Regions from separate parts of the Rhizobium sp. TRM96647 genome, predicted to be linked through region 1. Evidence: riboswitches for the same ligand, from Rfam matches in the RefSeq annotation. Region 1 holds a riboswitch; each other region holds the start of a gene.
The links. Region 1 has a riboswitch for cobalamin ahead of OCK02_RS13925 (ABC transporter substrate-binding protein). Riboswitches for the same ligand answer to the same signal wherever they lie in the genome.
Positions count from the first base shown of each region.

Region 2: another riboswitch for cobalamin. It lies ahead of bluB (5,6-dimethylbenzimidazole synthase); the one in region 1 lies ahead of OCK02_RS13925 (ABC transporter substrate-binding protein).
Region 3: another riboswitch for cobalamin. It lies ahead of OCK02_RS01490 (hypothetical protein); the one in region 1 lies ahead of OCK02_RS13925 (ABC transporter substrate-binding protein).
Region 4: another riboswitch for cobalamin. It lies ahead of OCK02_RS04535 (aromatic ring-hydroxylating oxygenase subunit alpha); the one in region 1 lies ahead of OCK02_RS13925 (ABC transporter substrate-binding protein).

Region 1 is NZ_JAOXHF010000006.1:273,616-281,263, forward strand. It holds gene OCK02_RS13910 (class I SAM-dependent methyltransferase) at 1-221, opposite strand, end outside; gene OCK02_RS13915 (ABC transporter ATP-binding protein) at 227-1,045, opposite strand; gene OCK02_RS13920 (FecCD family ABC transporter permease) at 1,042-2,070, opposite strand; gene OCK02_RS13925 (ABC transporter substrate-binding protein) at 2,067-3,098, opposite strand; cobalamin riboswitch at 3,277-3,507, opposite strand; gene OCK02_RS13930 (transcriptional regulator NanR) at 3,888-4,592, opposite strand; gene oiaX (3-oxo-isoapionate-4-phosphate decarboxylase OiaX) at 4,767-6,020, shown strand; gene OCK02_RS13940 (four-carbon acid sugar kinase family protein) at 6,027-7,358, shown strand; gene OCK02_RS13945 (RpiB/LacA/LacB family sugar-phosphate isomerase) at 7,409-7,648, shown strand, end outside.
Region 2 is NZ_JAOXHF010000007.1:14,340-21,987, forward strand. It holds gene OCK02_RS14220 (NAD+ synthase) at 1-978, shown strand, start outside; gene OCK02_RS14225 (TolB family protein) at 987-1,805, shown strand; gene OCK02_RS14230 (diguanylate cyclase domain-containing protein) at 1,982-3,481, shown strand; cobalamin riboswitch at 3,584-3,816, shown strand; gene bluB (5,6-dimethylbenzimidazole synthase) at 3,862-4,548, shown strand; gene OCK02_RS14240 (DUF2865 domain-containing protein) at 4,570-5,676, opposite strand; gene OCK02_RS14245 (phytanoyl-CoA dioxygenase family protein) at 6,037-7,101, shown strand; partial or broken gene OCK02_RS14250 (TerC family protein) at 7,452-7,648, shown strand, end outside.
Region 3 is NZ_JAOXHF010000001.1:317,750-325,397, forward strand. It holds gene OCK02_RS01485 (GH36-type glycosyl hydrolase domain-containing protein) at 1-2,658, opposite strand, end outside; cobalamin riboswitch at 3,102-3,317, shown strand; gene OCK02_RS01490 (hypothetical protein) at 3,418-3,633, shown strand; gene metH (methionine synthase) at 3,714-7,502, shown strand; gene OCK02_RS01500 (YeiH family protein) at 7,508-7,648, opposite strand, start outside.
Region 4 is NZ_JAOXHF010000002.1:330,726-338,373, reverse strand. It holds gene OCK02_RS04545 (calcium-binding protein) at 1-425, shown strand, start outside; gene OCK02_RS04540 (hybrid-cluster NAD(P)-dependent oxidoreductase) at 503-1,600, opposite strand; gene OCK02_RS04535 (aromatic ring-hydroxylating oxygenase subunit alpha) at 1,602-2,846, opposite strand; cobalamin riboswitch at 2,952-3,149, opposite strand; gene OCK02_RS04530 (arylsulfatase) at 3,589-5,190, shown strand; gene OCK02_RS04525 (DUF6656 family protein) at 5,335-5,946, shown strand; gene OCK02_RS04520 (MBL fold metallo-hydrolase) at 5,977-7,026, opposite strand; gene OCK02_RS04515 (peroxiredoxin) at 7,073-7,648, opposite strand, start outside.

The sequences.
Region 1 (7,648 bases):
TGGCCGAGCGAGAGCAGGACATTGGTCACCTCCCCGGTTCCGCAGGCAAGCTCCAGAACCCGGCACGGCGCCTCCCCCAGGACACCGCGGATCGCCCCCGCCCAGGCGTCGTGTTCCGGCCCCGGCGGGATCCGGTGACCGAAGGCAAGGTCGAACGTCTCCGACCGCTTCGACCAGTATTCGCGGATGTCTTCCTTCAGATGGTGGTTGCGCGCATCCATCGGCATCAGGTTCCCGTTGTCGCAAGGGCTACGGCGGGAGCGGCACGCCGCCCCGGCGACGTTCTCCCGGGACGGAAGCGGATGTGGCAGCCGCCGTCCGGCTCGTGCTCGATTGCGACATCCACGCCGAAGACGTCGCGGATGCGCTCCACGGTCAGGACATCCCGCGGCCGCCCCAAAGCGACGAGCCTGCCGGCCTGCATCACGGCGATCCGGTCGCAGAACATGGCCGCGTGGTTGAGGTCGTGCAACGCCGCCACCACCGTCAGGTCCTGGCGTCGCACCAGGTCGAGCAGGCTGATCTGATGGCCGATATCGAGGTGGTTGGTCGGTTCGTCCAGCAGCAGGATCCGGGGCTGCTGGGCCAGCGCGCGGGCAATGTGCAGCCGCTGGCGTTCGCCCCCCGACAGCGTATGCCAGCTCCTGCCTGAAAGGTGGGCCATGTCGACATTGTCCAGCGCCGCGTCGACGATCCGGTCGTCGTCAGGCGACCAGGGCGAGAGCGGCCCGAGATAGGGCGTGCGGCCGAGTTCAACGGCCTGGCGTGCGGTGATACGCTCGCCGGTCTCCGCCTGCTGTTCGACCAGCGCCAGCCGCTGCGCCACCGTGCGCCGACCGAGCGCGCCGATCGGCACCCCGTCCAGCAGCACCTCTCCCGACCGGGGCTTGCGGATGCCGGAAAGCAGCGACATCAGGCTCGTCTTCCCCGAACCGTTCGGCCCGATGATGCCGAGAAATTCGCCGGTCTCGACCGCAAGCGAGACATCCTTGAGAATGTCGGCGCCGCCGGCCGACCATGAAACGCTTCTGGCGGTCAGCCTCATGCGCGCGCCCTCCCCTTTGCGAGGATCAGGGCGAAGGCCGGCGCACCGATCAGCGCGGTGATCACGCCGATCGGCAGGACCTGGCCGGGAATGATGGTGCGCGACAGGATGTCGGCGAGGATCATGAACACCGCCCCGGTCAGGGCCGCGGCCGGCAGCAGCACGCCATGGCGCACGCCGACCAGGAGCCGCGCCGCATGCGGAATGACGAGGCCGACGAAACCGATGGAGCCGACGATCGAGACCATCACCGCGGTCATCATCGCCGACACGCCGACGAGTGCAAGATAGGTGCGTCGCACCGAGATCCCGAGCGAGGCGGCCGATTCCGCGCCGAAGGTGAAGGCGTCGAGCGAGCGCGCATGCCACAGGCAGACGACGAGACCCACAAGTGCCGCCGGAACGGCCAGCCAGGCATCCGCCCAGCGCACGCCCGACAGATTTCCGAGCAGCCAGAACATGATGCCGCGCGCCTGCTCCGCCGTCGCCGCCTTGGTGACGATGAAGGAGGTGAGCGCGTTGAAGAGTTGCGAGCCAGCGACGCCGGCGAGGATGATCGCCGCCGTGCCGCGCCCGGCCTTCACCGCCAGGACGCTGACCAGGACGAAGGCTGTGATCGCGCCGAGGAAGGCCCCGAGCGGCAAGGTCAGCACGCCCGCGCCGATACCCAGGATGGCGACGCCGACCGCGCCCGTCGAGGCGCCCGCGGAAATTCCGAGGATATAGGGATCGGCGAGCGGGTTGCGCAGCAGCGACTGGAGGACCGCGCCGGAGAGCGCCAGCGCCGCTCCGCAGGACGCCGCCACGACGGCCCGGCTCAGCCGGTAGCTCCAGATGATGCCCTCGTCGATCGGCTCCAGCGGGTAGCCGGCATTCCACAGCCGGTTCGCCACCGTCTGGGCGACCGTGGCGAGCGGGATCGCCGTCTCGCCGATCGCAGCCCCCATCCACAGCGCCAGCAAGAGGATGACGAGCGCGGCGATGGCCGCACCCGTCCGTCCGCCCGATGTCAGCGTCCGGTTCACTTGGCGAGGCCGGCGTTGGCGATGGCGTCCGCCAGGGCTTCGATGCCCTCGATCGTCCGGATCGTCGGGTTCATCGCCTGGGCGTCCATGTCGAAGACATGGCCGTTCTTCACCGCCGGCATCAGGCTGGCGACCGGATCGGCCTTCAGGAATTCGAGCTTGGCCTCGAGGCTGTCCAGCGGATAGCGCCGCCGCTCCATGGAGCCGGCGACGATGATCGCCGGATCGGCCTTGGCAATCGTTTCCCAGCCGACCGTCGGCCACTCGTCGTCGGTCTTGATGATGTTCTCGATGCCGAGCGCCGACATGATGTAGCCGGGCGCGCCGTTCTTGCCGGCGACATAGGGATCGGCGTCGGCGGCGCTGGAGAACCAGAAGACGGCCGACAACTTGCCCTGTGCGGAGGCGACCTTGGCGCGGGCGGCCTCCTCGCGTTTCTTCAGATCAGCGACGACAGCCTCGCCCTTTTCCTGGACGTTGTAGATCTGCGCAAGCTCGCGGATCTCCTGATAGACCAGGTCCATGGTGAAGACCTGATGGCGCACGCCGTCGCTCGCGGCAGAATTGTCCTTGCCGACGCAATCGGACGGCGAGGTGTAGACCGGGATGCCGAGCTCCTCGAACTGTTCCGGCCTTCCGACCACGCCCTCCGGCCCGACCTGCCACTGGAACTGCACGGCGACGATATCCGGCTTCTTGGCCAGAACGCTCTCGAAGCTCGGCTCGTTGTCGGCGAGCCGGTCTATCCGCGCGTTCACCTCTTCATAGCCCTTCAGCACCGGCCCGACCCAGAGCGCGGTACCGACCACCTTGTCGGCAAGTCCCAGCAGATAGAGGATCTCGGTGCTGCTCTGGCCGATCGAGACCGTGCGCGACGGCGCACTTTCGAAGGTCACCGGGCGACCGCAATTCTGCAGTGTCAGCGGATAGCTGGTCTCGGCAGCACTCGCCTGGCCATGGAAGGACGATGCGGCGAGGCACAGGGCGACGAAGCCCGCGCGGAGCGGTTGTTTCAAATGAATTTTCATGGAATTCCCCGAAATAGCTGGGACGCCCGCAGGGGCGCCGTTGAAAAAACGGACAAGCCGTCAGGCCGTCCGGTCGCTCGAAGGATCGCCAGGTCTCGGGAAAGGCAGCGTGAAGACGCACAGCAAGGCGCCGATGGTCGTCATGATGGCTCCTGTTCCGGGCTTCCCCGCCCGTGACGTTGGATCGATGGCTGACGGCAGGTCTCCTGGCTCGCGGACATGCGCCGTTCATCTGCCTTCCCGCGCGTTGCGCAGTGGCATGGCGCCGAGGCGCCACGAGGATGAACGGCAATCCGCTTACAGTTGCGGGGGCAGCCACGGTTTTGGTCCCGACTTGGGTCGTCCGCACCGTGTTCCCTATTAATCCCCTCCGCTTCGTGGGCGGGGAACCGTCGTCTTCCAGATAGACGTTTGCGCACCGCGCCGTCAAGCAAGCCCGACCGGCAACTTTGCGTTCTGCACGCAATAGGCGCGGCCGGACCGGCACCCGTGCCGGCGCATCCGATGCGGGGCAGGGGTTTTCGGCACGGTCTGGAACGGTCATCGAACTTCCCTCGGGATCTGACCGGGCCTGATTAGTGTAATGGTATTACGTGAGTCAATCGAGTTGTTATTTTATAACATCACATATCAAGCGCAAATGCGGCCGCCGTCCCGCGCCGAACGCGCGGGGCCCATCACGACCCGGAGATTTCAGGAGGATCTGCGACCGTCCGCAGCGGTCCGGACGGTCGAAGCGATGAATGGGGATAAGACGCTCCGGAACGGCGCCACGGACCTGTGGCCGGGTCAGCGGTTGTAGAGCGCTCTCGATCGTTCGAGATGCTTCAGCATCGCCGCTTCCGCCCCTTCGGCATCCCTGCTCCTGAGCTGGTCCAGGATTTCCTCGTGCTCCACCAGCGTGAGCTTTTCCTTGCCGGTCCAGATCAGCATGTCCGTGTGGTATTCCTTCAGCCAGGCCAGCATGGCCTCGCTGACGGCAACATAGATCGGGTTACCCGAAATCTGGGCGATCCGGCTGTGAAACTGCATGTCGGCGGCGATGAAAGCTTCCGCGTCCCCGAGCGAGCGTCGCTGGCGCTCGATGATGGCCCCCAGATCGTCGATATCGCCGCTCCGGGCACGTTGCGCCGCCTCGCGGGCCATGCCGCGCTCGAAGAAGATGCGGGCGCTCTTGAGATGCTCGAGCGTATCGGTCGACTGCGACAGCATGATCTTCGCCGTCAGGTCGACCTGACGGAAGATCGATTGCGCGGTCAGTTGCAGCACCTTCGCCCGCTCGCCGTGGGAAATGCTGAGCAGGCCCTTGTTGGCGAGCGACTGCATCGCCTCGCGGATGGCGGGACGGCCGACGCCGAAACGCTCCATCAGCACGCGCTCCGAAGGCATCTCGTCGCCCGGCTTCAATTCTCCCGACGTGATCATCCGCTCCAGCCGGTCGAAGACCTCGTCCGACAGCTTGCGCCTGACGATCGGCTCGATGGTTTGGGGCATGGCGTCTCTCTGGCTCATTCTCCCTCCCTTAACATTTCTGCATCTTGCGACAAGCCAGGACGGCCGGAATCGGTTTTCTGAAAATTTCCGTTGCAGAAATTGGAATACTTATTATACCAGATCATGAGTTGACGCCACGACAAAGTGACGTGGCGAGGAGGAGCAACGGCTTTCATGCTGATCACCCTAACCTACCGCATCGAGACGCCCGGCAGCGTCGAGGCGATGGCGAACAAGATCGCCAGCGACCAGTCCACGGGCACCTTCGTCGCGGTGCCGGGCGAGACGGAGGAGCTGAAGGCACGGGTCGCAGCGCGCGTACTCGCCATCCGTCCGCTGGAGGACACCTTCTCCCCCACCTGGCCGGAGGCCGAGCCGGGGCAGCGGCTCAACCGCGCCGACGTCGACATCGCCTTTCCGCTCGATGCCATCGGCACCGACCTTTCCGCGCTGATGACGATCGCGATCGGCGGCGTCTTCTCCATCAGGGGCATGACCGGCATCCGCATCGTCGACATGAAGCTGCCGGAGGCGTTCAAGGGCGCCCATCCGGGCCCGCAATTCGGCATCGACGGCAGCCGCCGGCTGACCGGCGTCGAGGGCCGTCCGATCATCGGCACGATCGTCAAGCCGGCGCTCGGCCTGCGCCCGCACGAGACGGCCGAACTGGTTGGCGAACTGATCGAGTCCGGCGTCGATTTCATCAAGGACGACGAGAAACTGATGAGCCCGGCCTACTCGCCGCTGAAGGAGAGGGTAGCGGCGATCATGCCGCGCATCCTCGACCACGAGCAGAAGACCGGCAAGAAGGTGATGTACGCTTTCGGCATCTCGCATGCCGACCCGGACGAGATGATGCGCAACCACGACCTCGTGCTCAAGGCCGGCGGTAACTGCGCGGTCGTCAACATCAATTCCATAGGCTTCGGCGGCATGAGCTTCCTGCGCAAGCGCTCGGGTCTCGTGCTGCATGCGCATCGCAACGGCTGGGACGTGCTGACCCGCGACCCCGGCGCGGGCATGGATTTCAAGGTCTACCAGCAGTTCTGGCGCCTGCTCGGCGTCGACCAGTTCCAGATCAACGGCATCCGGATCAAGTACTGGGAGCCGGACGAGAGCTTCGTCCAATCCTTCAAGGCCGTCAGCACGCCGCTGTTCGACCCTTCCGACCGGCCGCTTCCCGTTGCGGGGTCCGGCCAGTGGGGCGGCCAGGCGCCGGACACCTACCGGCGGACGGGGCGGACGACCGACCTTCTCTATCTCTGTGGCGGCGGCATCGTCAGCCATCCGGGCGGCCCGGCGGCCGGCGTCCGCGCCGTCCAGCAGGCCTGGCAGGCCGTAGTCGCCGACATCCCGCTTGGCGACTACGCCAGGGACCATCCCGAGCTTGCGGCCTCGCTCGCGAAATTCGGCGACGGCAAGGAGTAAGCATTCATGTCAGACCTGCTCGTCAGCTACTACGGAGACGATTTCACCGGCTCGACCGACGTGATGGAATCGCTTGCCGCAAGCGGCATTCCGACCGTCCTGTTCCTGGGCGTGCCGCAGCCCGAAATGCTGCAGCGGTTTGCCGATTGCCGCGCCATCGGCATCGCCGGCACGAGCCGCAGCGAGACGCCGGAATGGATGCAGGAGAACCTCGTTCCCGCATTTCAGTGGCTGAGGAGCCTTGGTGCTGCGGTCTGCCACTACAAGGTCTGCTCGACCTTCGATTCCGCGCCCCAGGTCGGCAACATCGGCAAGGCGATCGAGATCGGCCGCGACGTGTTCGGCCAGGCCAGCGTGCCCGTCATCGTCGGCGCGCCGCAACTGAAGCGCTACACCGCCTTCGGCCACCTCTTTGCCGCCTATCAGGGCCAGGTCTACCGCATCGACCGCCACCCGGTGATGAGCCGTCACCCGGTGACGCCGATGGCGGAGGCGGATCTCGCCATCCATCTCGGCCGGCAGACCGATCTGCCCGTGGCGCTGGCCGATCTCGTCACGCTCGCCGCGCCGGATGCGGATGCGCGCCTTTCAGCCCTTGCCGGCGCGCCCGGCATCCTGCTGATGGACGTCGAGTCCGCCGAGAGCCAGGCGGCCGCCGGCCGGCAATTGTGGCGGCTCAGGACCGAGGGCGGCTTCTTCGTGGCCGGCTCGTCCGGCGTCGAATATGCTCTCCTCGAAGCCTGGCGGCAGCAGGGCCTGATCGGCGGAAAGGTCGAATTCGCCGAACCCGGCAAGGTCGACCGCCTCGCGGTCGTCTCCGGCAGCGTCTCGCCCACCACCGAACGCCAGATCCGCACGGCGCTTTCCCAGGGCTTCAAGGGCATCGACCTCGATCCGCTGTCGCTCGTCGGCGAAAGCGGCGACCGGGCGATCGAGACCGCCATCGCTTCCGGGATCGCGGCGCTGAAGGAAGGCAGCAGCGTGCTGCTGCATACGGCCCTCGGCCCGTCCGCCGATCGGGGCAGCGAGATCGACCGCGTCGCCGGCGCGCGTCACCGGCTCGGCCGGGCGCTCGGAACGATCCTGCGCCGCCTCGTCGAGAGCGAAGCCCTGCCCCGCGCCGTCATCGCCGGTGGCGACACCTCCAGCCACGCGCTGCAGGAATTGCGCGTCGAGGCGCTGACGACGCTCCTGCCCCTGCCGCAGACGCCGGGCTCGCCGCTCTGCACCGCGCATGGCAGCTACGCCCCGACCGACGGCCTGCAGATCGCGCTGAAGGGCGGCCAGATCGGCACCGACGGCTACTTCGCGCAGATCCGCGACGGCAGCCGCGCCTGACAGGACCGGAACCGGAATTCACGCCAGTTGAGCGATCGAAAGGAAGAACCATGAAAATCGTCATTGGAGCCGACAGCGCCGGCAAGCCGCTGCTCGACGTCATCGCCACCCATCTCGCGGGCCGGGCGGACCTCGACGTCCACGACCTGAGCCAGTCCGGTTTCTATGCCGACCTGTCGCAGAAGGTCGGCCAGTCGATCGTCGACGGCGACCACGAACGCGGCATCCTGTTCTGCGGCACCGGCATCGGCGTCTGCATCTCCGCCAACAAGGTTCCCGGCATCCGCGCA
Region 2 (7,648 bases), on a different contig from region 1:
GCCTTCCAGATGAGCCAGTTCGAGGAGACGATCGCGCTCGTCACCTGGAAGAAGAACGCGGACGGCGACTGGTTCTGCGACGGCGGCCCGATGTCGAAGATCCCGGAGCGCGAGGAGGCGGACTACCGCGCCTGCGTTCTGGGCTTTCGCGACTACGTCAACAAGAACGGGTTCAAGAACGTGGTTCTCGGCCTTTCCGGCGGTATCGATTCGGCGATCTGCGCGGCGATCGCCGTCGATGCGCTCGGCGAGGAGCGCGTGCGCTGCGTGATGCTGCCCTACCGCTATACCTCCGAGGAATCGCTGAAGGATGCCGCCGCCTGCGCCAAGGCGCTCGGCTGCCGCTACGACATCGTGCCGATCGAGGCGCCGGTGACCGGTTTCCTCGACGCGCTCTCGGACATGTTCGAAGGCACCGAAGCCGGCATCACCGAAGAGAACCTCCAGAGCCGCACGCGCGGCACGATCCTGATGGCGATCTCCAACAAGTTCGGCTCGATGGTGGTCACCACGGGCAACAAGTCGGAAATGTCGGTCGGCTACGCTACCCTCTACGGCGATATGAACGGCGGCTTCAATCCGATCAAGGACCTCTACAAGATGCAGGTCTATGCGCTGTCGCGCTGGCGGAACACGACAGTGCCGCCGGGCGCGCTCGGGCCTTCGGGCGAGGTGATTCCGCGCAACATCATCGACAAGGCGCCTTCGGCCGAGTTGCGGCCGAACCAGACCGACCAGGATTCGCTGCCGCCCTATCCGGTGCTGGACGATATCCTGGAATGCCTGGTCGAGAACGAAATGGGGACGGAGGAGATCGTCGCGCGCGGCCATGACGAGGCGACCGTGCACCGCATCGAGCACCTGCTCTACATCGCCGAATACAAGCGCCGGCAATCGGCGCCGGGCGTGAAGATCACCAAGAAGAACTTCGGCCGCGACCGGCGCTACCCGATCACCAACCGTTTCCGCGACCGATAGGGGCAAGCATGCGCAGTTCGGTCGAGATCTACGACGTTGCAAGCGGGCAGGCCCGCGTGGTCTGGCAGACCGGGCAGCTCGTGGAGGCGCCGAACTTTGCGCGCGACGGACGCTCTCTGGTCATCAACGGCGACGGACTGGTCTATCGCCTGCCGCTCGACGGCGGTGCGCCTTCGCGCATCGACACGGGCTTTGCCGTCCGGTGCAACAACGACCACGGGCTCTCGCCGGACGGGCAGTGGCTCGCCGTCACCGACAAGACCGAGTTCGGCCGTGCGGCGATCTACATCCTGCCTGCGGACGGCGGCACGCCGCGGCTGGTGACGCCGCGGCAGTCGTCCTACTGGCACGGCTGGTCGCCGGACGGCAGCAGGGTCTGCTACTGCGGCATCCGCGACGACGTCTTCGACATCTACACGATCCCCGTCGAGGGCGGCGAGGAGATGCGGCTGACCTTCGGCGAGGGACGCAACGACGGGCCGGACTGGTCCTGCGACGGCTGGATCTACTTCAATTCGAGCCGCAGCGGGCGCATGCAGATCTGGCGGATCCGGCCGGACGGGACGGAGTTTGCCCGGATCACCGACAGCCCCTTCGGCGACTGGTTCGCCCATCCGACGCCCGACGGACGCGCCCTGCTGGTGCTGTCCTACGACGGCGATGTCTTCGATCACCCGCGCGACCATCAGGTCCGGATCCGGATGATGGATGCGGACGGGCGCAACGACCGGGTCCTGTTCGAGCTCTTTGGCGGGCAGGGGACGATGAACGTCCCCAACTGGTCGCCCGACGGATCGCAGTTCGCCTTCGTCCGCTACGCGCCGTAGGTTTCCGTCTTTGCGTGCAGCCGCCGCACGGTCTTTTCGGCCTGGAATATCCCCAGATTTGCACGGGTTAATTGTTTGGATACCAGTCCGGTTAAGTGAATATTCCTGCTTGCGCAATAACGTCCCTGCCAAGAACAACGCGGCGAACGGCCGCTAGCCTGTCAATGGGGATCGACATGGCGAATGCAGGGGCCGGCGTTCCGGCCACGCCCCGGGGGGGTGTCAGACTGGGGATCGGCATCGCATCGGCGGTGATCGTCCTCCTGTTCGCCAGCGCCAATTTCCTGGTCCTCGACTATTCCATCCGCCAGGCGAACGATTTCGTCGCCGAAACCGAAAAGACCCTGGTCAAGAGCGAGTTCCGCAACCAGATCGAACAGGTGGTGCTCTACCAGAGCGGCTTGTCGGTCTGGGACAAGAGTTTCGACGAACTGGCAAACGGGCGGCTCGGCGAGGACTTCATCCGGCGCGACCTGAGGGACTGGCTGTGGCGCGAGTCCGGCTTTTCCTGGCTCGTCTTCGCACGGCCGTCGGGAGAGACGGTCCTTGCCATGCACAACGGGATCGTCGTGCCGGGCGAGGAGGCCGACGGCGTCCGCTACTGGATGAGCGACCTCGTGAAGCGGGCCACGGAGAACTACTACGCCGCCTTGCGTCGTACCCGCGACGGCTGGATCGTGGCGAAGTCGATGTCCAACGCCAGCGCCAGCCATGGCGGCGTGCCGCAGATCAGCGCCACGGGCATGCGCGTGATCGAGCGGGTGATGAGCATCGTCGTGGTGCAGGCGGTGGTGCCGCGGCGGCTGTTCATTCCCGACGATCGCCGGAGTCCGGTCCTGATGATCACCGTGAAGCCGATCACGGCCGCCATGCTGGCGGATTCGGAGCGGCGCCTGGGGCTCACCGGCCTCGGCTTCTCGCCGATCACGACCGACGACGACAACCTGCTGACGACCGGCGTGGGCGGCGATGCCTATAACCCGATGGTGGCCTCCTGGCACCCCAACCGCCCGGGATCGTTCGTCTGGACCATGGCGGTGCCGCACATCGCCGCGCTGATTGCGATCTTCGTCGTGGTGATGGGTTTCGGCGCGCTCAAGTTCTCCTCGCTCGTGCGCGCGCTCGAGCGCAGCGAGGCGAAGAACGCCCATCTGGCCCGCCACGACGCGCTGACCGGGGTGCTCAGCCGTTCCGGGTTCGACCTCACGGTCAACGACCTTTCCGCGAAGGGGCAGAGGCCGTTCTCGATCATCGCCATCGACCTTGACCGGTTCAAGGCGGTCAACGACCGTCACGGCCACGCGGCCGGCGACGAGGTGCTGCGGGTCATGGCCGCCCGGTTCATGGCCCGGATTGGCGACCGCGGCGTCGTCGCGCGTCTCGGCGGCGACGAGTTCGCCGTCCTGCTGCCTGATATCGCCGACCGGGAGGACACCCTTCCGCTTGCGGAGAGCTTCGTGCGCGACGCGCAGGTCCCCGTACCCTTCGAGGGGCAGTTGCTCCAGCTCGGCGGCAGCGCCGGCATCGGCGCCTTTCCCGAACACGGCCGGACGCCGCATGCGATCATGCTCGCCGCCGACGCGGCCCTCTATGCGGCGAAGAACGCCGGCCGCAATCGCGCCCAGTACGGCGTGGCCCGCGCCACCGATGCGGCTTCGGACATCGAGGCCGCCTGAACGAGCGTCCCCACGAACGTCTCCTATGAACGCTCCCGCGGCACTGTCCGGCACACGCCGTCGTTCCGTCGCTCGCAGCCCTTGCGTCGCGGCCTGCGGCGTGTGCAAATGTATCTGCCAGGTGCCCCGCGAGAGAGCCGGGGAGAATCGGGAATCCGGTGGGGCTGCGGACGACGTCCGTGTCCTGAAGCCGGAACGTGCCCAACGCTGTGACGGGGACGGCAAGGCCGCGAGGGAGGGACCCTCGCCAGATCGCCACTGGTCGAAAGACCGGGAAGGCGGGCCCGGCCGGACGAACCGAAGTCAGAAGACCGGCCTGGCGCAATGGACCTGTCCGCGCGGACGGCGGAGGGGTCGCAAGCATTGTTGGGGAGTTGACGATGCGACCGTTCAAGCGGGACGAGCCAGTTCCCGTCCAGCCATTCACGCCGGCCGAACGGGCGGCCGTCTACCGCGCCATCGAGACGCGTCGCGACGTGCGCGACCAGTTTCTCGCCGATCCCCTGCCGGACGATCTGCTGGAGCGCCTGCTCGGGGCTGCCCACAACGCGCCGTCGGTCGGCTTCATGCAGCCCTGGAGTTTCATCGTCATCCGCGACCCGCAGGTGCGCGCCGGTGCGCACCTGGCGTTCCAGCGTGCCAACGAGGAGGCCGCCATGCTCTTTTCCGGCGAGCGGCAGGAACGCTACCGCACGCTGAAGCTCGAGGGGATCCTCAAGGCGCCGGTCAGTCTCTGCGTCACCTGCGATCCCGACCGGGCCGGCAGCGTCGTTCTCGGGCGCACGCACAATCCGCGCATGGACGTCTACTCGACGGTCTGCGCGGTGCAGAACCTGTGGCTTGCGGCGCGGGCGGAGGGCGTCGGCGTCGGATGGGTCAGCATCTTCCACGATGCCGATATCCGCGCGCTTCTCGGCATTCCCGAGCGGATCGAGATCGTCGCCTGGCTGTGCCTCGGCTTCGTCGACGCGCTCTACGAGGAGCCGGAACTGGCGGTGAAAGGCTGGCGGCAGCGGCTGCCGCTCGAGGATCTGGTGTTCGCCGACCGGTGGGGGCAGCGGCGCTGACACCGGCAGCGGATCGGCGGTTCAGTTCGTCCCGGCGGGATTGCGCAGGTCCAGCGCCGGCTGGTCGTCGGGCAGGAAGCTCGGCCCGACCATCCGCACCTTGTCCTTTACCGGATCGTAGGGCCGCTCGATGACCACCTTCTCGGAGGCCGTGGCGCTTGTGACGGGATGCATGCGGATCGTCGTGACCGACCCGACGTTCTTTCGGGTCGTGCCCGGCGCCGCGCCGGCGGTCGCTTCGGGCACGTTGCCGCCGCCGGCACCGGCCATCCTGCGGTGGTAGCCCGCAAGGTCGCAGCCGCAGGCCTTGTCGGCGGACCGGTCGCGGCTCTGGTAGGCATAGGCATTCGGCAGGGCGGAATAGGGCCGGCCGGTCAGCGTCGAGATCATGTCGCCGCTGCCCGGCGACTGCAGCGGCTGGTAGAAGAGTTCCGTCTCCGTCTGCGGGCACATCATCGAGCAGGTCCGCTGGTCGCGGCGGAAGTCGAGCGGGGTGGCGGCGGACGATATCGGGAAGAAGCCGCCGTCGCAGGTGCGCACGCACACCGTCCGCAAGGGACCCTCCTGCGGCGCTGCGCCCCAGTTGCCGAACGTCGTCGGCATCGCCGCATACGGATCGTCGGCCTCCGAAAGGTCGCCGCCCTCCAGGGCCAAACCGGCCTCCGTGGACGCCTCGAGCGCGACGGCCTGCCCGCAGCCGTTCTCCGACAGTTCAGCCAGAATACGGCTGCGCTCGGCCGGATCGCCGCCGACAAACGACATCTCGTTGCGCTTCTTCATCAGGACCTGGAGGTTGCGGTCCATCTGGTCGATCGTGGAGATGATCGAGGCACAGGCACCGGCGTTCTGGCCGCCGAAGACGGTGACGCTGCCGTTGCTGCAGCCGAGCCGGCGAAGGTCGCCTCTCGCCCGGCGAAGCTCCATGTTCTGCCGGGCGATCGCGCTCGAATAGCTGCGTACCTGCTCTGCGCTGTCGATCGCGCGCGGCAGGCTTGCAAGCTGTGACCGGAGATCGCCGCAGATCGCGGCCGTCGGGGACTGTTCCGCCGTCTGGGCTCGGGCCTGCGCGTGCGGCAAGGCGATCGCCAAGGCAATCGGCAGGGCCGTCGCAACAGCCCGAAACGCCACTTTCCCCCATCCCCACGGCACGTCGTCAACTCCTGTCGCGTTTCCTCTCGCGGCTCGGGTAACGCCGAATCGGTCCCTCGGTTCCGGCGGCGGACGGCAATCGGACGTTCCGCCGCAGCTCGGCGCTCCTGCCGGGCAAACCCGCTATCGATCATAGCTTCGAGGGGCGAATGAGCAATGTGCTCGTCGAAAAGTGATTAACGTCAATTATAGTTGAATTTGTCTTTCATGTTTTATGCACCGGAATTGCTATCGCCGTGCCCATGGTGTAGCAAATTGCTGGCTGCGGCGGCCCTGGGGCGGGTCATTTCGCCCGCCTTCCGGCGCCGCCATTCCGTCGAAAGCACCATAGGTTCCCGCATGCGCCTTTCCTCCGTTCTGCTCAGTCCGTTCTATGCGCTTCAGCTCGCCTCGGGGGCCAAGTCCTTCGCGGACAACCCGATCATCGGCAGCAAGACCCTGAACAGGATGGGCCTCCATGCCAAGCGGGTGTCGATCGCCATGGACATGGCCGACTGGCGGCGCAAGTCGCTGGCGCGGCTGGTGACGGCCGAACAGCGGCGCGAATACGACGAGAACGGCTTCGTGAAGATCGAGAACTTCCTGCCGCCGGAGGTGTTCGCGCAGGTGACGTCGGAGCTGGAAAACAGCGACTTCGACCGTTACGACATGCTGCAGGGAACGACGGTCACGCGGCGCGCGCTGATCGACGACAGCGACGTGGAACGCCTGCCGGGCTTCAAGGCGGCGCGCAACGACCCGCGCATGACCAATCTTCTGCGCTACGTCTCCTCCAGCGACGGCCAGCCGCTGCTGGTGGTGCAGGTGGTGATGGCGCTCGCCTCGACGCCGTCGAAGGAAGCGTCCGCCGACCCGCAGACCGCGCTCCACAGCGACACCTTCCAGCCGACCGCGAAGGCCTGGTTGTTTTTGAAGGACGTCGGCGAGGAGGATGGGCCGTTCTCCTACGTGCCCGGTTCGCACAAGATCACGCCGCAGCGGCTTCTCTGGGAGCAGCGCATCAGCGAAAGCGCCGATACGATCGAGAACAAGTATTCTGCCCGCGGCTCGCTGCGCATCATGCCGCACGAACTGACCGCGCTCGGCTACAGCCAGCCGGTGAAGATGGTGGTGAAGGCCAATACGCTGATCGTCGCCGACACCCACGGCTTCCACGCCCGCTGCCCGAGCTACAAGCAGACGACGCGCATCGAGATCTACGGTTCGCTGCGCCGCAACCCGTTCCTGCCGTTTACCGGCCTGCACGTCGCCTCGCTGCCCGTCATCAAGTCGCAGATGAACCGCCTGATCATCGGCGCCATGGGCCTGCGCGGCAAGCTCGGCCTCAAGGGCTCGCCCTGGGTCAAGGCCGGCCTCGGCAAGGCCGGCGAGTGGTCGAAGCGGCTGAAGCAGCCGGGCGGCTGACAGGCGCAGTTGCGGGGCGCGGCTGCCGGCACGGAACACGTGCACTGCGACCGGTCATCAAATTTTGTTCATCGGGAAAATTCAACGGGAGAGGGGCGTGCGCTTTTCCATACGGCGCCGTTGTGCTATCAGCGCGGCCGATAGAATTTTCTGACCGGACCGGAAGCAAACACGCCGATGCCTGACGAAGGCGACAGTACCAGCGAAAGTCGATACCGATCCGGGCTGGCATCGTTCCTGCGATGCCAGCGGAAATACAGTTCAATTCATTCTCCTAGATGCGCCGCTCGCCCTGGATCTTCCGTCCGGGGTTTTCGGCGTTTCCCCGTTATTCTCTGACAGGTCTCATCATGGAATTCCTCGCAGATCCCAACATTTGGATCGGCCTCGTTACCCTCATCGTGCTCGAGGTCGTCCTCGGCATCGACAATCTCGTCTTCATCGCGATTCTCGCCGACAAGCTGCCGCCGCATCAGCGAAACACCGCAAGGCTGGTGGGGCTTTCGCTGGCGCTCGCCATGCGCATCGTGCTGCTGTTTTCGATCTC
Region 3 (7,648 bases), on a different contig from region 1:
GAAGACGATGCGCAGCGCCACCTGCGCATTGGCCGCGCGGATGTCGGAGAGGATCGTCTGCAGGTGGGCGCGGGCGACGATGTCGCTGCGGCGCGGCACGGCGCCGGTGAACAGCGACAGCGTGGGCGCTACGAACAGCAGGAAGATCAGCACGAGCTGCCAGATCAGCGCCTGGCGCGGCTCCATGTAGTACCAGCCCATGACGGAGGCCACGAGCCAGCAGATCGGGATCAAGCAGCGACGGAGATTGTCGTACATCTTCCACCGGCCGAGCATGGAAACCCCGCTGGACGGCTTGAAGATATAGGGCAGCAACTGCCAGTCGCCACGCGCCCAGCGATGCTGGCGCGAGTTCTCGACCTCGTAGCGGATCGGGAAGTCCTCGACGAACTCCACGTCGGTGACGAGCGCGCAGCGCGCATAGGAGCCTTCCAGAAGGTCGTGCGAGAGGATGGAGTTTTCCTCGATTCGGCCCTTCAGCGCCGCCTCGAAGGCATCGACGTGATAGAGGCCCTTGCCGGTAAACGTGCCCTCGTCGGTGAGGTCCTGGTAGACATCGGAGACGGTGAAGACATAGGGGTCCACGCCTCGGTTCGCCGAAAAGATGCGCTGGAACGTCGAGGCCTCGTCGCCCGTCGTCAGCGACGGGGTGACGCGCGGCTGCAGGATGCTGTAGCCGGCGACGACCCGCTGGGTCTGCGGATCGATCAGCGGGCGGTTGATCGGGTGGTGGAGCTTGCCGACGAGATTGGTGGCCGCGTCGCGCATCAGGCGCGTGTCGGAATCAAGCGTCAGGACGTACTGGACGTTTTCCGGCACGACATTGGCGCCGGGCAGGAAACTGGTGTCGCCGTCGCCACGCAGGAGCAGGTTCAGCTCGTGCAGCTTGCCGCGCTTGCGCTCCCAGCCCATCCACACGCCTTCCTGCGGATTGAACTGGCGCCGGCGGTGCAGCAGGTAGAAGCGTGTGCGGCCGTCATAGGCATAGCGTGCCGAAAGCAGTGCGATCTCGCGCTTGGCGTATTCGAGGACCTCGAGATCCTCCGGCGTCTCCTCGGCCTTGCTGTCGACCCAGTCGCTGACGAGCGAGAAATAGATCTCGCCGCGCGGATTGGCGAGGTAGTGGACCTCGAGGTTGCGCACCAGTTCGTCGACATGGTCGCGCTTGGAGATCAGGCAGGGGACCGCGACGAGCGTGCGTGCCTCCTCCGGAATCCCCTCGCGCAGCTCGTAGCCCACCAGCCGCGTCGGCTTCACGCAGAGGGTAACGAGCGTGTTGTAGAGCCCGACGGCGCCCTCCGAGGCGGGCACGGCGAACAGGATCAGCATGATCAGCCAGGCGCCGTTCGGAATGTCCATCTGGTCGAGGAAATAGTAGACCCCGACCATGGCCAGAAGCGTCAGCAGGATCACCGGCCCGGCGATGGCGAACCAGTCGAGCGAGCGGCTGAAGCGCACGATGCGCTGCAGGATGGACGGGCGGTAGCCGATCCGCTTTTCCAGGATGTCGCGCTTCTTGCCGACCAGGTAGCTGCCGACATTGGCCTCGTGCGCACCGGCGACGTTGCCCGCCGCCATGTCCTCGGCGGTCATGGCCAGCGCCAGCTGCGTCACCTCCAGCTCCGTCTTGCCGGAGCGGCGGGCCATCTTCTCGATCGTATCACGGTAAGCGTTGCGCGAGCCGAAATCGAGCTCGGTATAGTCCGAACCCTCGCGCAGCGCCGCATCGAGGCGGCTGACGCTTTCGACCCAGACCGGCCATTCCGTATCGTCGATCGTGCGCAGCCCCTTGATCAGGTTGCTCATCGTGACGTTACCGGAGGAAAGCCGGTTCTGCTCGGCGACGAGGACCTCTTCCAGGTCGGTCCCGCGCGCCTCGATCTGCTTTTCCAGCCACTGGATCGCCGCGCCCGATGCCTGCAGCCCGTCGCGCAGACGATAGAGCAGTTGGGCGACGAAGGTGTTGTCGGCGACGAGATGCTCGATCTCGCGCAGGATCACGACGCTCTTTTCCGGGTCGTTCTGGCGGATCAGCTCGTCGGCCACCTCGTTCGCCTTGCGGCGCATCCCGCGCGAACGCTCGACACGGCTGGAAATGCGCCGCAGGTTCTCGATCAGGATGAAGCGGACGATCGACGGCAGCGCCCAGAGTTCGCCGATCTTGAAGGCCTCGGCCTTCTGGAACCCTTCCACGATCGCCGTCAGGCTCTCGCGCGAGACGCTGCTCTGGGTATGGGCGACGTAGAGCCAGCCGAGCGCGAGCGTCCGCGGGACCTCGACCTCGCCGACCTTCATCGTCGGCAGCTGACGGTAGAAACGGCGCGGGAAGTCGCGGCGCACTTCCTGGATCGCCTCCTCGACGACGTAGTAGTTGTCGAGCAGCCATTCCGCCGCCGGCGTTATCGTCGCGCCGGCTTCGACGTCGCGGGCCGTCGTCTGGTAGACCCGGAGGATTTCCTTCTCGTTTTCCCGGTGGCGGGCGCGGAAGTCGAACGGCGTGAAGCCCGGCAGCGAATTCGCGCCGTTCCGCGCCAGATCCTCACCGCAGGCACTCAGCTCCTCGAGGGTGAAATAGGTATCCCGGATCGAATCATTGTAGTCGATCTGCTTGGATTCCGTCTCGCGCGACGAGGTCTGTGGTCGGTTGTGAAGGGACATCAGCTTTTTTCTGTTTTTCGAGCAGGGTTGGTGGATCCGGCCGCGGCCGGACTTACGTTCGGCAGGCAGGGATCATCCGAGCGGACTTGTGCAACAGGACGGCGTCATGCGTTCCTCCGTACGACCCCGTCAGCGGATTCCATGCGCACGAAAATGCGCCCTCGATCGACGGGCGGCATGTAACGGGCGGCAGGGTCTTCTCCCGCTTCTGCGTGGCGCATGAAAACGGCTTTCTTTAGCCGCAATGGCAGGCTGTTGCAACAGAACTGGAAGGCAGGGGCAAGGCGACTCCAACAATATCAAGGCCATGAGATACCACCCTTGGCCTACGTGACCAGCGGTGAACGGGACCTGAACGCGGCGCATCCGGCAAGGGTTCCATGCCCGTGTCCAATTCCGTCGATAACCCGCCCGCCTGCGTTGACATCGCCGTCGCCTTCGGGCCACCTTGCGGCCATCAGGGTTCTTCCGAATCGTTCGCGACGAGGAAGCGAAGAGGGAAGCCGGTGCGATGGGAAGCCATCCATTCCGGCGCTGCCCCCGCAACTGTAGGCGGCGAGCTGCTGTCCCCCATGCCACTGGCACGTTTCGTGCCGGGAAGGCCGGACAGAGGCAACGACCCGCAAGCCAGGAGACCTGCCCTGATGAACTCGTAACGTCCATGGGCGGGGTGTCCCACGGGTGCGCTTGCTCCGCGTCAAGGCGGATCTTCAGCTTGCGTGCGTCCGGTCATCCCCCAATTCCAGATTGGGGAAAGTCATGCATGTCACCATCGAACAGAACGCCTCGGGCTCCGGAAAGCCGGAATCCGTCTTCATCTCGTGGCTCCTCTGGCAGCCGCGCGGCGCCGATCTTCCGGCAGAGGCCCTGAAGGAACTCGTCAAGCTCGCACCCTACAGGGACCGTGATCCGGACATCGTCCGGCTCCGTTCGCTGTTCGAGCGGCTCGCGGGACGATCAGGCCGGCCGCACTGATTTTCGCATAAAGACATATTGACATAAACATATCTTTATGTGATCTCCGGAGCAGACATGCTGCATCGGAGGGCTTCGCCATGGCATCGGCCGACCTCGACGACCTTTTTGGTCCCGAACTACCACCCCGCAATGGCAAGGACATCGCCGATGCGCTGCGCGCCGCCGCGCGCGAGCGCATCCTCGTCCTCGACGGCGCCATGGGCACCGAGATCCAGACGCTCGGCCTCGTCGAGGACGATTTCCGCGGCAGCCGCTTCGGCGAGTGCGCCTGCCATCAGCAGGGCAACAACGACCTCCTGACGCTGACGCAGCCGGCCGCGATCGAGGACATCCACTATCGCTATGCACTTGCCGGCGCAGACATCCTCGAGACCAACACCTTTTCCTCCACCACGATCGCCCAGGCCGACTACGGCATGGAGGACATGGTCTACGAGCTCAACCGCGACGGTGCCCGCCTCGCCCGCCGCGCCGGCCTGCGCGCGCAGGAGAAGGACGGGCGGCGGCGCTTCGTCGCCGGCGCGCTGGGCCCGACCAACCGCACCGCCTCGATCTCGCCGGACGTCAACAACCCGGGCTACCGCGCCGTCACCTTCGACGACCTCAAGCTCGCCTATGCCGACCAGCTCCGCGGCCTCATCGACGGCGGCGCCGACATCATCCTGATCGAGACGATCTTCGACACGCTGAACGCCAAGGCGGCGATCTTCGCCACCCGCGAGGTCTTCGCCGAAAAGGGCATCGAGCTGCCGGTGATGATCTCCGGAACGATTACCGACCTTTCCGGCCGCACGCTGTCCGGCCAGACCCCGGAAGCCTTCTGGAATTCGGTCCGCCACGCCGACCCCTTCTCGATCGGGCTGAACTGCGCCCTCGGCGCCAACGCCATGCGCGCCCATCTGGACGAGATCTCGTCCGTCGCCGACACCTTCGTCTGCGCCTATCCGAACGCCGGCCTGCCGAACGCCTTCGGCCGCTACGACGAGACGCCCGAGCAGATGGCCGCCCAGATCGAAGGCTTCATGCGCGACGGCCTCGTCAACATCGTCGGCGGCTGCTGCGGTTCGACGCCGGCCCATATCGAGGCGATCGCCAAGGCCGCGGCCCGTCACGCGCCGCGTGCGATCCCGGACATTCCCCGCCACATGCGGCTGTCCGGGCTGGAACCCTTCACGCTCACCAAGGACATCCCCTTCGTCAATGTCGGCGAGCGCACCAACGTCACCGGTTCGGCAAAATTCCGCAAGCTCATCACCGCCGGCGACTATGCGGCCGCCCTCGACGTCGCCCGCGACCAGGTGGCGAACGGCGCGCAGGTGATCGACATCAACATGGACGAGGGCCTGATCGATTCCGAAAAGGCGATGACGGAGTTCCTGAACCTCGTCGCCGCCGAGCCGGACATCGCCCGCGTGCCGGTGATGATCGACAGCTCGAAATGGGAGGTCATCGAAGCGGGCCTGAAATGCACCCAGGGCAAGCCGCTGGTCAATTCGATCTCGCTGAAGGAAGGCGAGGAAGCCTTCCTGCACCATGCGCGGCTCGTGCGCGCCTATGGCGCCGCCGTCGTCGTCATGGCCTTCGACGAGACCGGCCAGGCCGACACGCAGCAGCGCAAGGTCGAGATCTGCACCCGCGCCTACAAGCTGCTCACGGAGGTCGCCGGCCTCGCTCCGGAAGACATCGTCTTCGACCCCAACATCTTCGCCGTCGCCACCGGCATCGAGGAGCATGACAACTACGGCGTCGATTTCATCGAGGCGACGCGGCAGATCGTCGGGACGTTGCCGCATGCGCATGTCTCCGGCGGCGTCTCCAACCTCTCCTTCTCCTTCCGCGGCAACGAGCCAGTGCGCGAGGCGATGCACGCCGTCTTCCTCTACCACGCCATCCAGGCCGGCATGGACATGGGCATCGTCAATGCCGGCCAGCTCGCCGTCTACGACACGATCGATGCGGATCTGCGCGAGGCCTGCGAGGACGTGGTGCTGAACCGGGCCCCCAAGGGTGGCGGTACCGCGACCGAGCGGCTGCTCGAGATTGCCGAGCGCTTCAAGGGCGCAGGCGGCAAGGAAGCGAAGGAGAAGGATCTCGCCTGGCGCGAATGGCCGGTCGAAAAGCGCCTGGAGCACGCCCTCGTCAACGGCATCACCGAATTCATCGAGGCCGACACCGAAGAGGCGCGCCGCGCCGCCGCCCGTCCGCTGCATGTGATCGAAGGGCCGCTGATGGCCGGCATGAACGTCGTCGGCGACCTGTTCGGCGCCGGCAAGATGTTCCTGCCGCAAGTGGTCAAGTCGGCCCGCGTGATGAAGCAGGCCGTCGCCGTGCTGCTGCCCTACATGGAAGAGGAAAAGCGCGCGAACGGCGGTGCTGTGCGCGAGAGCGCCGGCAAGATCCTGATGGCCACGGTCAAGGGTGACGTGCACGACATCGGCAAGAACATCGTCGGCGTCGTTCTGGCCTGCAACAACTACGAGATCGTCGACCTCGGCGTGATGGTGCCGGCAGCGAAGATCCTGGAGACCGCGAAAGCCGAGAACGTCGACATCATCGGGCTTTCCGGCCTCATCACCCCCTCGCTCGACGAGATGGTGCATGTGGCAGCCGAGATGGAGCGCGAGGGCTTCGACATCCCGCTGCTGATCGGCGGCGCGACGACGAGCCGCGTCCACACCGCGGTGAAGATCCACCCGCGCTACGACCGCGGCCAGGCGGTCTATGTCACCGATGCCAGCCGCGCCGTCGGCGTCGTCTCCAGCCTCCTGTCACCGGACGCGCGGCAGGGCTATGTCGAGACGTTGCAGGCGGAGTATCGCAAGGTGGCCGACGCCCATAGACGGGCCGAGGCGGAAAAGCAGCGACTGCCGCTGGCCAGGGCCCGCGACAACGCCTTCAGGCCGGACTGGTCCGCCTACCGCCCGAAGACACCTTCCTTCCTCGGCACCCGCGTGTGGCAGGACTGGGATCTGGCCGAGCTCGCCCGCTACATCGACTGGACGCCGTTCTTCCAGACCTGGGAACTGAAGGGCGTCTATCCGAAGATCCTCGACGACGAGAAGCAGGGCGCGGCCGCCCGCCAGCTCTTTGCCGATGCGCAGGCCATGCTGGAGAAGGTCATCGCCGAGAAATGGTTCACCCCGAAGGCCGTGGTCGGCTTCTGGCCGGCCAATGCCATCGGCGACGATATCCGGCTCTTTCAGGACGACAGCCGCAGCCGGGAACTCGCGACGTTCTTCACCCTACGCCAGCAGCTTTCCAAGCGCGACGGCCGTCCCAACCTGGCGCTTTCGGACTTCGTCGCGCCGGCGGAGAGCGGCATTGCCGACTATGTCGGCGGCTTCGTCGTCACCGCCGGTATCGGCGAGATCGCGATCGCCGAGCGCTTCGAGCGCGCCAACGACGACTATTCCTCGATCCTGGTCAAGGCGCTGGCCGACCGCTTCGCCGAGGCCTTCGCCGAGCGCATGCACGAAGTCGTCCGCAAGGAGCTCTGGGGCTATGCCGCAGGGGAAGCCTTCTCGCCCCAGGAACTCGTCGCCGAACCCTATGCCGGCATCCGGCCCGCCCCCGGCTACCCGGCCCAGCCCGACCACACCGAGAAGACGACGCTGTTCCGCCTGCTCGACGCGGAGAGGGAGATCGGCGTCCAGCTGACGGAGAGCATGGCCATGTGGCCCGGCTCCTCCGTCTCCGGCCTCTACATCGCCTCCCCCGAGAGCTACTATTTCGGCGTCGCCAAGGTCGAGCGCGACCAGGTCGAGGACTATGCCAGGCGCAAGGGCATGCCTGTTGCCGAGGTCGAGCGCTGGCTGGGGCCGGTGTTGAACTATGTCCCGGCGCCGCTCGCAGCCGCCGCCGAGTAGACCCGTCAGGCCGGGCTGACCTGTAGCAGCAGGATCATCGCGTAGCTCGCCGCAAGCAGCGCCAGGAGCGACAGGAGCACGGTGGCGCTCACCCGCATCCCGGCCTGCATCACCTTGCGGATGTCCACGCTAAGCCCGAGGGCGGC
Region 4 (7,648 bases), on a different contig from region 1:
CGCTCGGCGCCAATATCGAAAACCTGACGCTGACCGGACCTGCCAACGTCAACGCGACCGGAAACGGGCTTGCCAACCAGCTTCACGGAAACGCCGGCAGGAACGTCATCAAGGGCGGCGCCGGCGACGACACGCTCTGGGGCCACCGCGGCAACGATACCCTGACGGGCGGCAAGGGGGCGGATCACTTCGTCTTCGCCAAGGGCGACGGCCGCGACACGATCACCGATTTCACGGCAAACGGAGCCAGCCACGACGTCCTCGACCTGACCGCGCTCGGCAGCATCACGAGCTATTCCGACCTGACCAGGAACCATATGAAGCAGGTCGGCGACGACGTGCATATCGACGGCAGGAACGGCGATACGATCCTGCTGCAGGACGTCAGGATCGCCCATCTGGACAAGGGCGACTTCCTGTTCTGATCCACGGGCGCGGGCCTGTCGCAGACAGCGGCTCGAGCAAGCCCCTCCCCTTGCCGGTGGGTTGCCGGTGGGAGCCGCTACGCCTCGATCTGCACGTCGCCCAGCGGGCGCGAGCAGCAGGCGAGGATGTAGCCTTCGGCGATCTCGTCGTCGAGGATGCCGCCATTGTGGTTCATCTCGACCTCGCCCGACACCTTCATGACGCGACAGGTGCCGCAGAGCCCGCCTTCGCAGGCCGCCCCGATGCGCACGCCGGCTGCGCGCGCCGTCTGCAGGATGGTCTGGTCGGGCGGGCAGGCAGCCTCCTTGCCGGCCATGGTGAAGGTGACGGTCGAGACGGCAGACGCATCGACCTCGCCGGGACCGGCGCGAATGGCAAGCTCCTCGGCGGCGGGGGCCGCGGCCGGCTGGAAGCTCTCCTCGTGATAGCGCGCCATGTCGAAGCCGCAGACCTTGAGCATGTCGCGCACGCCACGCATGAACGGCTCCGGGCCGCAGCAGAAGACGGTGCGATCGCGGAAGTCCGGGGCCAGCAGCGACAGCCTGGAGCCATCGATGCGGCCGCGCAGCCCATGCCAGCCGTCGCGCGGGTTGCGGCCTTCGACGACGAAGCCGAGCGAGAGGTTCGGCATCTGCGCCGACAGGCATTCGAGCTCGGGGCGAAACAGCAGGTCCTGAGGGGTGCGCGCGCAGGAGACGAAGGCGACGTCCGTCTGCGGCGCGCAATCGGCCATCCAGCGCGTCATCGACATCATCGGCGTGACGCCTGAGCCGGCGGAGATGAACAGGTACTTCTCGCCCGGATGGCGGACGAAGGAGAAATCGCCGAGCGGACCGAAGGCCTTCAACTGCATGCCGGGCCTGAGATGATCGAACATCCAGCGGGTGCCGATACTGTCCTTCTGCGCCTTGACGGTGACGGCGACGGAGAAGGGCCGCGACGGGGTCGAGGACAGCGTGTAGGTGCGCATGACCGGATCATCAGGCGTCACCGGCAGTTCCAGCGTGACGAACTGGCCCGGCAGGTAGCGGAACCAGTTCTCGCGGTCGGAGCGGAAGGTGAACGTCATCACGTCGGCGGTCTCGGCCGTCACCGCGATGCATTCCAGCATGTGCTGGCGGTCGTTCCAGGGCTGGAGCTCGTCGAAATGGCGGAAGTGGCTCGCGATCGTCATGTCAGGCCACCCGCACCAGCGGCTGCTTCTCGCCCTGAAGGCGCTGCTCCATGAAGGTGCAGTACCATTCGACGAACTGCATCACGCCGCCCTCGTCCTCGGGCGAATAGGGGCCGGGCTCGTAGGCGGGGGAACGAATACCGAAGGCGTTCTCCTCGACGATCTGTCGGTCCTGGTCGTTGGTCTCGGTCCAGACGTGGGTCAGTTCGTCGAGATTGTAGTCGATGCCTTCCACCGCATCCTTGCTGACCAGCCACTTGGTCGTCACCTGCGTCAGCTCGGGGCCGAGCGGCAGGACGCGGAAGGTGATGGCGTGGTCGGCCAGAACGTGGTTCCAGGTGGTCGGGTAGTGGAACATCAGGAGCGTGCCGATATGGCTCTCCTGCACGTCGGACGACAGCGGACGGCGGACGGCGCGCGCGCCCGACATGGTGTAGCTCTCGGCGTCTGCGATCAGCGGCATGCGGGCGAGGCGGAACTGGCCGGAAGGCGACATGCGGAACTCGCTCGGCAGGCCGGCCGCCTCGCACTTTTCCCAGTGACCGGCGATGACCGGATCGTCCTTGGCGCCCTGGACGCCGGTGGCGCTCGGGGCCTCCGGATAGGTGCGGCAGAGTTCGGGATGGTTGGCGGCGCAATGGTAGCACTCGCGGTTGTTCTCCCAGACGAGCTTCCAGTTGCCCTTCTCCACGATCGTGCTCTCGAAGGCGACCTTGGTCTCGCCGAGGCGATGGCGGACGAGATAGGGTTCGGCCAATTCGCGATAGGGGGCGAAATCCGGCGCCTCGTCGGCCAGACAGATGAAGATGTAGCCGCCGACGGTCTCGCAATGGATCTTCTTCAGGCTGTGCTGGCTCTTGTCGAAATCCTCGGCCATGTGGCGGGCGAAGAGCAACGTGCCGTCGAGCTCGTAGGTCCACTGATGATAGGGGCAGACGAGCTTGGCGGACGCGCCCTTGTGCTGGGTGCAGACGCGCGAGCCGCGATGGCGGCAGGAATTGTGCAGCGCGCGGATCGTGCCCTGGCGGTCGCGGGTGACGACGACCGGATAGTCGCCCACCTGCAGGGTGAAGAAATTGCCGGCCCGCGGGATCTCGCAGTCGTGGCCGACGAACAGCCAGTCGCGATACCAGATCGTCTCCAGGTCGAGCTTGTAATAGTCCTGATCGATATAGAAGGCCTGGTCGAGGCTGTAGCCCTCGCGCCGGTTCCTGATCTTGCGAAGTACGTCGCTGCTGATATCCATTGCCGCTTCCTCAAAAGCATTGCTCGTCTGAAGCGGGCATGGATCGAGGCCGACCAGCATGAAGACATGGCTTCGCTGCGCCCCCGGCCGCCCACCGCAGCCAGTCACGTCATGTTTCTCCAAGGCTGGTTTCCGGGCTCGGGAGATGTCCTCTGCGGACCGCGCGGCGCCTTCCCGAATTGCTTCAGTGGCGTTTTGCCGCGATTTCTTCCCTTACCGTTGCGGGGGCAGCTCCGGATTTTCACCGGCTTCCCAATTATCCGCCCTCCCTAGAGAGGCAGCACCTTGAGCCTCTTCATCTAAGCGGAAAGGCCGGCGCTCCAGTCGCCCAAATGCGACGTCGCCTTCCGCTTTGGCGACAGCCGAAGACGAAGGCGCGAACTCGAAATAATTTATATATTTCATATACTTGAAAAACAGCCCAAGGTGTTTCGACCAACAAATAGGCGGCAAGATCGCAAAAGAGGCAGATAGTCTCTTTGCGCCACCATGGTCACAGTGCAGCCCGCGTTGTTTCATGATAGCCTTGCATAGCGCGAGCGTTCACGCGATCCGCCTTGACGTAGAGGAGAAGGCGACAGACGCGCTCGGACCGACAATCAGCACCGACAATCAGCATGTCATTCAGCAGAAACGTCGAGCTATCACGGGAGGGTGAGCGATGGGGACCGAAAACGGATGTGACGACGCGAACAGCACACTTGAAGACGGCGAGCCGGCCCTGAGCCGCCGGCACGTGCTCATGGCAGGAACAACGCTTGCCGCCGCCGCGGCGCTCGGCGGCACCGGATCGCCGGCACAAGCCCAGGAACAGCAACAGGCGCAAACGGCGACGCCTTCCACCAGCCGGCCGCCCAACATCCTTGTCATCTGGGGAGACGACATCGGCATCTGGAACATCTCGGCCAACAGCCGGGGAATGATGGGCTACCGGACGCCCAACATCGACCGGATCGCGGAGGAAGGCCTGTCGTTCACCGACTACTACGGCCAGCAGAGCTGCACCGCCGGCCGCGCCGCCTTTCTCGGCGGCAACGTGCCGGTGCGCACCGGCATGACCAAGGTCGGACTGCCCGGCGCGCCGCAGGGCTGGCAGAAGACCGACGTGACGGTAGCGACGGTGCTGAAGGCGCAGGGGTATGCGACCGGACAATTCGGCAAGAACCACCAGGGCGACCGCGACGAACACCTGCCGACCATGCACGGCTTCGACGAGTTCCTCGGCAATCTCTACCACCTCAACGCCGAGGAGGAGCCTGAGAACCGCGACTATCCGCGCGACCGGATCATGCCGAGCGGCAAGACCTTCCTGGAGCAGTTCGGCCCGCGCGGCGTGCTGCACAGCTGGGCCAATCCGGATGGCACGCAGAAGATCGAGAACACCGGGCCGCTGACGAAAAAGCGGATGGAGACGATCGACGAGGAGACGCTCTCCGCGGCCAAGGACTTCATCACCCGGCAGAACCAGGCGGGCAAGCCGTTCTTCTGCTGGTGGAACGGCACGCGCATGCACTTCCGCACCCACGTGAAGGAGCAGAACAAGGGGATCTCCGGCCCGAGCGGCGACGAATACCATGACGGCATGGTGGAACACGACATGCATGTCGGCGAGCTCCTGAAGCTTCTCGACGACCTCGGCATCGCGCAGGATACCGTGGTGCTCTATTCGACCGACAACGGCCCGCACTACAACACCTGGCCCGACGCCGGCACGACACCCTTCCGCAGCGAGAAGAACTCCAACTGGGAGGGCGCCTACCGTGTGCCGGCCTTCGCCCGCTGGCCAGGCCGCTTCCCGGCAGGCGAGACCCTGAACGGCATCGTTGCGCACGAGGACTGGCTGCCGACCTTCGCGGCGATCGCCGGCGAACCGGATATCAAGACGAAACTCGCCAACACCGTCGAACTCAATGGCCGCAGCTACCGCAACTATATCGACGGCTACAACCAGCTGGATTATCTCGGCGGCAAGGTCGACCAGTCGCCGCGGCACGAGTTCTGGTACGTCAACGACGACGGGCAGGTCGTGGCGGCGCGCTACGACGACTGGAAGGCGGTGTTCCTGGAAAACCGTGGCGAGGCCTTCGGCGTCTGGCGCGAACCGTTCACCGAGCTGCGGGTGCCGCTGCTCTTCAATCTCCGGCGCGACCCGTTCGAGAAGGCGCAGCACAACTCCAACACCTACAACGACTGGTTCCTCGACCGGGTCTTCATCATCGTCCCGATCCAGGGCCTGGCAGCGCAGTTCCTGCAGACGATGAAGGACTATCCGCCGAGCCAGTCGCCCGGCTCGTTCAATCTCAGCAAGATCGAGGCGCAGCTGCGCGGCGCCGGCGGCGACTGACGGCCATGCGACCGGATCCGGCCGCTTCCCCGGCGGCCGGGTCTTGAGGCGGGCAAATCCGAGACCGGCACTTCGGCATAAGGGCGGCGTTAACCATAAGCGGGCATGATCCGGGCAAGACTGCCATGCTTCCGGAGCCTTCCCGTGCTAGCCACGCCCGCAGCGAAATTCAGATACTACGACGCCGTTGCCTACAAACGGACCCAGCGCGGCCGTTCGGTCGCCTATACGGACTTCCTGCGGACCGGGAAGCTGGAGCGGCGGGAGTGGAACGAGACCGAGAAGCGCTATCTCTCCCATCGCGAGGTCGCCGAGGCGACCAGGCGCAAGCTCGAGCAGGCCGGCACGGTCACCCATGACCGCATCAACGGCTTCCACCGCTCGATCCGCTTTCCGAAGCTGATCTTCCACCGCACGCTGGCCTCGATGCCGCATCTCGGATACTGCCACGTGACGGTCTCGCGCACCCGGCTGCCGCAGCACGAGGACGTGCAATGGTCGTTCTACATGGCCAACTTCTATTCCGAGATCGGTGACGGCGAACGCTTCTTTGCGGGGATCAACCCGAAATTCAAGCGCATGTACTTTGGCGTCGCGATCAGCCCCTCGGAAGAAGAGGGACGGCTGGAGATCAACCGCAAGGTCGGCGACGACGGCATTCTCTTCCACACGCCCGACCCGAAGGAGGCGATGAAGAACGTGCTCCTGCTCGGCGCCCGCGACGAGGAACTGCGCAAGATCATCCGGGCGATCTGAGCCCTGCGCGGCCGGGATCGGCGCCGCGCGTCAGCGGATGACGGGACCGTCCGCCCTCTTCCAGGCGGCCATTCCGCCCTCGATGTGGCAGGCGCCGGCGAGACCCGCGGCCTGCGCTGCCTCCACCGCCATCGCCGAACGTTCGCCGAAGGCGCAATAGAAGACGATCCGCCTGCCGGTCGCCGCCGCCAGCTCGTGCAGGACACCGCCCTCGCCGATATTCTCCACAAGGTCGGCATAGGGCGCATGCAGCGCGCCGGGGATGCTGCCGTGCTTGTCGCGTTCGCCCTTCTCGCGCAGATCGACCAGCGCTATTCCGGGGCTGCCGTGCAGCGCCAGCGCCTCCCTGGCCGTCAACGCCCAGCCGCGCCTTGCGATCTCGTCCTGGTGCAGGCCGACGCGGATGTTGGCGGGCACGGCCACGTCCATCATCTTCGGGTTCGGCAGGTTGAGGTTGTTCATCAGGTCGACATATTCGTCGACCGAGCCGACGCGCAGGCGCGGGTTGAAGTGCTTCTCCTCGCCGATGGTCGAGACGGTATCGCCCTTGTAGTCGTGGGCGGGATAGACCAGCGTCTCCTCGGGAAGCCGCAGCAGCTTGTTGAAGATGGAATCATATTGCTGCCGGGGATCGCCGTTCTGGAAATCGGTGCGCCCGGTGCCGCGGATCAGGAGCGTGTCGCCGGTGAAGACCCGGCCACCCATCAGGCCGTTCATCAGGAAGGAATAGCTGTCGTCGGTGTGGCCCGGCGTATAGAGCACGTCGAGGCTCAGGCCCTCGATCGCGACGCGGTCGCCTTCGGCAACGCGCATCGAGACCACGTCGGCTGCGGTCTGCTCGCCCATGACGGTGACGCAGTGGGTGCGGTCGCGCAGGGCGCCGAGGCCGGTGACGTGGTCGGCATGCAGGTGGGTATCGACCGCCTTGACGAGCTTCAGGTCGAGCTCCTCGACCAGCTTCAGGTAGCGGTCCACCTTCTCCAGCACGGGGTCGATGATGAGGGCCTCACCGCCGGCCCGGCTGGCGATGAGGTAGGTGTAGGTGCCGGAAACGCTGTCGAAGAGTTGTCGGAAGATCATCTGTCCCTCCACTCGACAAGCATGCCTTGCGGGAAAGACGACGGCGTCAGCTTCCCGGCTGCGGCACGATCCGGATATAGGGTTTGGGCGCGCGCCAGCCGTCCGGATACTGCTTGCGGGCGTCGTCGTCGGAGACGGAACCGGCGATGATGACGTCTTCGCCGCTCTGCCAGTTGACCGGCGTCGCGACCTTGTGCCTCGCGGTCAGTTGGAGACTGTCGATGACGCGCAGCACCTCGTCGAAGTTGCGTCCCGTCGTCATCGGATAGATCAGGATCAGCTTGATCTTCTTGTCGGGTCCCACCACGAAGACGTTGCGCACGGTCTGGTTGTCGGCCGGCGTACGCACGGTCGGATCGCCGGACACCGAGGCCGGCAGCATGCCGTAGGCCTTGGAGACGGCGAAATCGACGTCGGCGATCATCGGGAAATTGGGCGCGTGGCCCTGCGTCTCCTCGATATCGTCGGCCCAGCCGGCGTGGCGGTCGAGCGGATCGACGGACAGGCCGATGATCTTGACGCCGCGGCGGTCGAATTCCGGCTTGATACGGGCCATGTAGCCCAGTTCGGTGGTGCAGACGGGCGTGAAGTCCTTCGGATGGGAGAAGAGCACGGCCCAGCT